DNA from 2 places in the Nigerium sp. genome. Region 2 is predicted to be linked to the other one. Evidence: riboswitches for the same ligand, from Rfam matches in the RefSeq annotation. Region 2 holds a riboswitch; the other holds the start of a gene.

Region 1 (3,389 bases), on a different contig from region 2:
GGTCGCAGGGCTGGTAGTACCGGCTCGCCGGCGAGATGTTCAGCGTGGACGACCGCGGCCCCATCATCGCGACGACGTCGAAGTCGCGGCCCCAGCCCATCGCGGCCCCCACCACGCCCATCACCGGACGCCGCAGGCGCCGGTCGGCGAACACGCGGCGGGCCGGCGCCGGGAGGGCGTCGGCCAGCCCGGCGAGGTGCCGGATCACCTGGTCGTGCTGGAAGAAGACGGGCGAGAGGAAGATCACCGGCCGGTCGAGGGCGTGCTCCAGCTCGGGGATGCGCGGGTTCATGCCGCCCGCCACGACGGCGTCGTAGTCGCGGCCGCGGGCCAGCAGCTCGGCGTCCTGGTCGCGGAAGAGCCGGCGCCCGTGCCGGACGAGCTGGTCGGGGCGCACGATCGGGCCGTCGAGGTAGTCGGCGTAGGGGAGGTGGGTGGCGCCGGTTCTCTCGACCGCCCGGCGGAACGACGACGGGATGAGGTAGTCGACGTGATGCCCGGCCGCCACGAGCGCCCGCGCGAACGGGAACGTCGGGTTGGCCAGGCCGTACGCCGGCACGCAGGACATCAGGATGCGGGCCATGGCGGCCTCCTTTTCTTCCGCCCACAGCCTATGCCGGGCGCCATGACAACCAGTTGCCATCACCTTTTCGCTATCTGACGTTGTCAGGACCGGGTTGTAGGAAACCCTGCGCGCCCAGGCCCGGACGCCGCCGTCGGCCGAACCGCGCGGCGTTAGCATGCGCAGCATGATCCTGACGATCCGTGACGCCCGTCCCGACGAACTCGTCGAGGTCGGCCGGGTCGTCAGCGAGGCCTACGTCGCCGACGGCGCGCTGAGCTACGACGACCCGCACTACCGCACGCTGGAACGGGCGCCGCTGGAGGCGTCCGGGTCGCAGTTCATCATCGCGGAGCTCGACGGACGCCTCGTCGGCTCGGTCACCTGGTGCCCGCCGGGGTCGTCCCAGCGGGAGATCGCCCTGCCCGACGAGGGCGAGTTCCGGCAGCTCGGCGTGCTGCCCGACTCGCGCGGCTTCGGCATCGCGCGCCAGCTCGTGGAGGCGTGCCTCGGGCGCGCGAAAGACATCGGGCTGTCGGCCGTCGTGATCTCGTCGGCCCCCTGGATGACCACGGCGCACGCGCTGTATGAGGATCTGGGCTTCGTCGCCCTGCCCGAGCGCGACTGGAGCCCGCGGCCCGAGGTCGAGCTGACCACGTTCCGCCACGATCTGTCCTGAGCAGGCACGATCTGTCCTGAGCCCCACCCCCGTCCGCGCTAGGATCGGGCTGCAAACGTGCCCCGGGGTCGGTGCAAGTCCGAACCGGCGGTGAGAGCCCGCGACCCGGCACCTTCCGGTGCCGGCCGATCCGGTGGAAGTCCGGAGCCGACGGTGAGAGTCCGGAGGGGAGGAGGCACGGGGCGCTGCCGCGTCCGTCGGGCTTGGCCCGGCGCGCCGAGGCGTCCTGCTTCGTTCGAAGCGTGGCCCGGGGCGCACCCGACCGGAGGGCCATGAGCGACAGACGCACTCGTGAGCAGGCGATCGGCCTGCGCGCGGCGCCGTGGCTGCTCGGCGCGCTGCTGCTCGTCGGCTGGCAGGTCACGATCTGGGCGACCGACCCGCCCGCCTACCTGCTGCCCAGCCCCGGGGCCGTGTTCACCCGGCTCGTCGCGCTGCTCGGCGGCTCCGGCGTGTGGGGGGCGATCGGTGCGACCCTCCTGGAGGCGCTCGGCGGCTGCGCGCTCGGCTCGGCCGTCGCGCTGCCGCTGGCCGTGCTGATCCACCGCAGCCGCTGGTTCAACTCGGCCGTCTTGCCGTTTCTGGGGGCGACGCAGGCGATCCCCGCGATCGCGCTCGCCCCGCTGCTCGTGCTGTGGGTCGGCTACGGGCTCGTGCCGATCGTCCTGCTGTGCGCGCTGCTCGTGTTCTTCCCGATCCTGGTCGCGTCGGTGGTCGGGCTCCGTCACGTGGACGCCCGCGTCGTGGACGCCGCCCGCATCGACGGGGCGGGCTCGCGGGCGCTGCTCACCGAGGTGGAGCTGCCGCTGGCCCTGCCGAGCATCCTGGGCGGCCTGCGCAACGGGTTCACGCTGTCGGTCACGGGCGCCGTCGTCGGCGAGATGGTCATGGGCGGCGCCGGCCTGGGCGAGCTGCTGACCATGCAGCGGGACTCGCTCGACACCGCCGGCATGTTCGCGACGATCCTGATCCTGTGCGCGATCGCGTCCCTGCTGTACTCCCTCATCTACCTGGTCGAGCGGCGCTCCCGCGTCGTCTCGTCGCTGCGCGGATCGTCCGCGTCGTGAGCGCCCTCGAAAGGATCACCACCGTGCGTCGTCTCCTCGCCCTCGTCGTCGGTCTCGCCTTGTCCTTGTCCGCCTGCGCTTCGCCCGCGGCGTCCCCGTCGGCGGCCAGCCCGACGACCGCGGCGCCCGCGAAGGTGACGATGGGGCTCACCTACATCCCGAACATCCAGTTCGCGCCGTACTACGTCGCGGCCGGCCAAGGGCTGTTCGCGGACGCCGGCGCCGACGTCACCCTGCGCCACCACGGCGCGAACGAGGGGCTGTTCACCGCGCTGGCGGCCGGCCAGGAGGACGTCGTGGTGGCCGGCGGCGACGAGCTGCTGCAGGCCCGCGCCGAGGGCATGGACCTCGTCGCCATCGCCCAGTACTACCGGACGTACCCCGTCGTCGTGATCGTGCCGCAGGCGTCCGCGATCACGAAGCTGAGCGACCTGAAGGGCCGCACGATCGGCGTCCCGGGGAGGTACGGCGAGACGTGGTTCGGGCTGCAGGTCGCGCTCAAGAGCGCGGGGCTGGCCGAATCGGACGTCAAGATCAACGAGATCGGGTACACCCAGCAGGCGGCGCTGACGACCGGCAAGGTCGACGCGATCGTCGGCTTCTCCAACAACGACCAGGTCCAGTTCCGGCAGGCCGGCTTCGCCACGCGGACCATCCCGCTGGCCCCGGAGGGCCAGAATCCGCTCGTCAGCATCAGCCTGATCACCACCCGCTCCTGGCTGGACGCCCACCCGGACGCCGCCCGCGCGGTCGCGCGGGCGACCGTCGCCGGCGTCCAGCGGACCGTGGCCGACCCGGACGCCGCGCTGACGACGTCGCGGACGTACATCCCGCAGCTCGCCAACGACACCGCCGCCCAGGCGCGCGCCAAGGCGACCCTGGAGGCGACGCTGCCCTTGTGGAAGGGCACAAGCACGATCGACGGACGCCTCGACGAGGCCCGCTGGGCGGCCATGGCGTCCTTCATGGCCGAACAGGGGTTGACCAGCAAGCCGGTGGACGCCGCCCAGGCCATCTCCACGCAGCCGCTCGCCTGAGCACCTCGCCTGCGGGCGTCGCGCCCGGCTGAGAACCGGTCCTC
Region 2 (3,389 bases):
GGGCGGGATCGATCGGAGGCGGGGCCCCCGGCTAGGCTGACGCCGGTTGGTCCGGTGCGGAGCGCCTCGCGCCGGACAGCCCCGCACGCATTCGAGGAGAACCATGCAGGCTTGGCCACGTCCCGACGTCCCGACGCTGGACGGACGGGCCCCCCGTCCGCGCGTGCACGACACCGCGGCCCAGGGCCTCGTCGAGGTCGGCCCGGAGGCCGGCGACGCGCGCCTCTACGTCTGCGGCATCACGCCCTACGACGCGACGCACCTCGGGCACGCGAACACCTACGTCGCGTTCGACCTGCTGCAGCGGGCCTGGCTGGACGCCGGGCTCGGCGTCCACTACACGCAGAACGTCACCGACGTCGACGACCCGCTGCTCGAGCGCGCCGACGCCACCGGCGTCGACTGGCGGGCGCTGGCCGAGGAGCAGACCGAGCTGTTCCGGACCGATATGACGGCGCTGAACGTCCTGCCGCCCCGCGACTACGTGGGGGCCGTCGAGTCGATTCCCCTTGTCGTCGAGCTGATCGAGCGGCTGATGCCGACCGGCCTGATCTACCAGGTGGACGACGAGGAGTTCCCCGACTGGTACTTCAACTCGGCGGCCGCGCCGGGCTTCGGCTCCGAGTCGCACCTGGACGCCGAGGCCGCCCTCGCGATCTTCGGTGAACGCGGCGGCGACCCCGACCGTCCGGGCAAGCGCGACCCGCTCGACTGCCTGGTGTGGCGGCTCGCCCGCGACGGGGAGCCGTCGTGGGACTCCCGGCTGGGGCGCGGGCGTCCGGGGTGGCACATCGAGTGCGCGGCCATCGCGCTGCAGCACCTCGGGGAGGGGTTCGACGTCCAGGGTGGCGGCTCCGACCTGGTGTTCCCGCACCACGAGATGAGCGCCGCCGAGGCCACCGCGGCGACGGGGCAGCCCTTCGCGCAGGCCTACGTCCACGCCGGCATGGTCGGCTACGACGGCGAGAAGATGAGCAAGAGCAAGGGCAACCTGGTCCTGGTGTCGAAGCTGCGCGAGGCGGGGCGCGACCCGATGGCGATCCGGCTCGTGCTGCTCGCCCACCACTACCGCTCCGACTGGGAGTACACCGACGCCGACCTCGACGAGGCCGAGCGGCGCCTCGCCGCCTGGCGCGGCCTGCGCAACGAGACGGCGACGATCCCCGCGACCTCGCTCGTGACCGACCTGCGCGCGGCGCTCGCGAACGACCTGGACGCCCCGGCCGCCCTGGCGGCCGTGGACCAGTGGGTCGCGGCGGCGTCCGACATCGACGGCGACGACACCGAGGGCCCGCGCACGTTCCAAGGCGCGATCGACGCCCTGCTGGGCGTCCGGCTCTGAGGCCGGCGCCGTTCGGGCGCCTCCGCGTTCCGGCCGTCTCCGGGACCCCGCGCTCGGGACGCCACCCCCGGGCGCCGTCGGCGTCCGGTTCCCGGCATTCGGCACCTCCGTGCGGGATCGGTGAAATACTGCGCCCATACGTGTTCCGGGGTCGGTGTAATTCCGAACCGGCGGTGACAGTCCGCGACCCGGGCGCCTCGGCGCCCGGCTGACCTGGTGGAATTCCAGGGCCGACGGTGAAAGTCCGGAGGGGAGGCGCACGTGGGGCCCGGCAGCGCCGTGCCCCGGCCGTGGGACGCCGCCGCGCGTCCGCGGCGCGACGCGCACCCCCCCTTTTTCAACCCCGGAGCCGCCGAACGGCGAGCAGGAGGGGTGAGATGGAGCGATCCGGCGAGGGGTACGGGCCCGGTGACCGCGTGGCGTCCGCGTCCGGTTCGGGTGCCCCCGGCCCGCGGGTCGCCCCCGAGGCGCACGTGACCCCCGACGATGTCCGGCACCTGCGGCGGGCGCTCGCGCTCGCGGCCGAGGGCCCGGTCGCGGACCCGAACCCCCTGGTGGGCGCGGTGATCGTCGGCCGCGACGGCCATCTCGTCGGCGAGGGCTTCCACCGCGGCTCCGGGACGCCGCACGCTGAGGCCGCCGCGCTGTTGGCCGCCGGCGACGCCGCCCGGGGCGCCACTACCTACGTCTCCCTGGAGCCCTGCAACCACACCGGACGCACACCCCCGTGCTCCGCGGCCCTCCTCACCGCCGGCGTCGCCCGCGTCGTCTACGCCCTGCCCGACCCGAACCCCGTCGCCGCCGGAGGCGCTCAGCACCTGCGCGCCGCCGGCGTGGACGTGACCGGCGGCGTCCTGGCCGAGGAGGCGGCCGCGCTGAACCGCACCTGGCTGCACCGGGTGCGCACGGGGCGTCCGTTCGTCACCTGGAAGTTCGCCGGCACCCTCGACGGCCGCGCCGCGGCCGCCGACGGGACGTCACAGTGGATCACGGGCCGGGCGGCGCGGGCCGACGTGCACCGGCTGCGGGCCCGGTGCGGGGCGATCGTCACCGGCACGGGCACGGTGCTCGCCGACGACCCCCACCTCACCGTCCGCGGGGACGCCGCGCCGTCGCGCCAGCCGCTGCGCGTGATCGTGGGGGAGCGGCCGGTCCCTGCCGGGGCCCGGGTGCTCGACGACGCCGCCCCGACCAGGGTGTTCGCCACGCACGACGTGGCCGCCGTCGCCGCCGAACTCGGGCGGGACGGCGTCCATCACGCGCTGCTGGAGGGCGGCCCGACGCTCGCGGCCGCGTTCCTGCGCGCCGGCCTCGTGGACGAGGTCGTCGCCTACCTCGCGCCCACCCTGCTGGGCGCCGGGGCGTCCGTCGTGGGGCCCCTCGGCATCGGCACCATCGGCGCCGCCTTCCGCCTGACCACCACGGACGTCACCGTGCTCGACGACGACGTCCGCGTGACCGCCACCATCCACCCAACCAAGGAGTGACCAGCATGTTCACCGGCATCATCGAGGAGCTCGGCACCGTCGAGTCCCTCACCCTCGGCCGCGAGTCGGCGGTCCTACGGGTCCGCGGGCCCCAGGTGCTGACCGACGCGACGCCCGGGGCGTCCATCGCGGTCAACGGGGTCTGCCTCACGGTCGTCGACCACGACGACGAGTCGTTCTCCGTCGACGTCATGGCCGAGACGCTGCGTCGCAGCAGCCTGGGGGCGCTGCGACCCGGGTCGCGGGTGAACCTCGAACGGGCGATGGCCGCGTCCGGACGCCTCGGCGGCCACATCGTCCAGGGGCACGTGGACGCCACCGGCGAGATCGTCGCGCGCGAGCCCGGCGACCACTGGGAGGTCGTCACGATCGCCCTCCCGGACGCCGTCGCCCGCTACGTCGTCGAGAAGGGCTCGATCGCCGTGGACGGCATCTCGCTGACGGTCGCGTCCGTCGCGCCGGGCCGCTTCACGGTGTCGCTGATCCCCACCACGCTCGCCCTCACGACCCTCGGCTCGGCCCGCGTGGGCGACCCGGTGAACCTGGAGGTCGACGTGCTC

What was found. A riboswitch is a leader RNA that binds a small molecule or an ion and turns the genes downstream of it on or off. The one in region 2 is predicted to bind FMN.
Region 1: linked by a shared signal. The riboswitch ahead of WMJ97_RS03650 (ABC transporter permease) and the one ahead of ribD (bifunctional diaminohydroxyphosphoribosylaminopyrimidine deaminase/5-amino-6-(5-phosphoribosylamino)uracil reductase RibD) in region 2 are both predicted to bind FMN.

Annotation. Positions count from the first base shown of each region.
Region 1 covers NZ_JBDHZL010000009.1:39,877-43,265, reverse strand. Annotated here, with positions in the region: gene WMJ97_RS03660 (nucleotide disphospho-sugar-binding domain-containing protein) at 1-583, opposite strand, end outside; gene WMJ97_RS03655 (GNAT family N-acetyltransferase) at 750-1,241, shown strand; FMN riboswitch at 1,297-1,422, shown strand; gene WMJ97_RS03650 (ABC transporter permease) at 1,514-2,308, shown strand; gene WMJ97_RS03645 (ABC transporter substrate-binding protein) at 2,332-3,345, shown strand.
Region 2 covers NZ_JBDHZL010000064.1:55-3,443, forward strand. Annotated here, with positions in the region: gene mshC (cysteine--1-D-myo-inosityl 2-amino-2-deoxy-alpha-D-glucopyranoside ligase) at 104-1,342, shown strand; FMN riboswitch at 1,480-1,606, shown strand; gene ribD (bifunctional diaminohydroxyphosphoribosylaminopyrimidine deaminase/5-amino-6-(5-phosphoribosylamino)uracil reductase RibD) at 1,720-2,829, shown strand; gene WMJ97_RS10625 (riboflavin synthase) at 2,835-3,389, shown strand, end outside.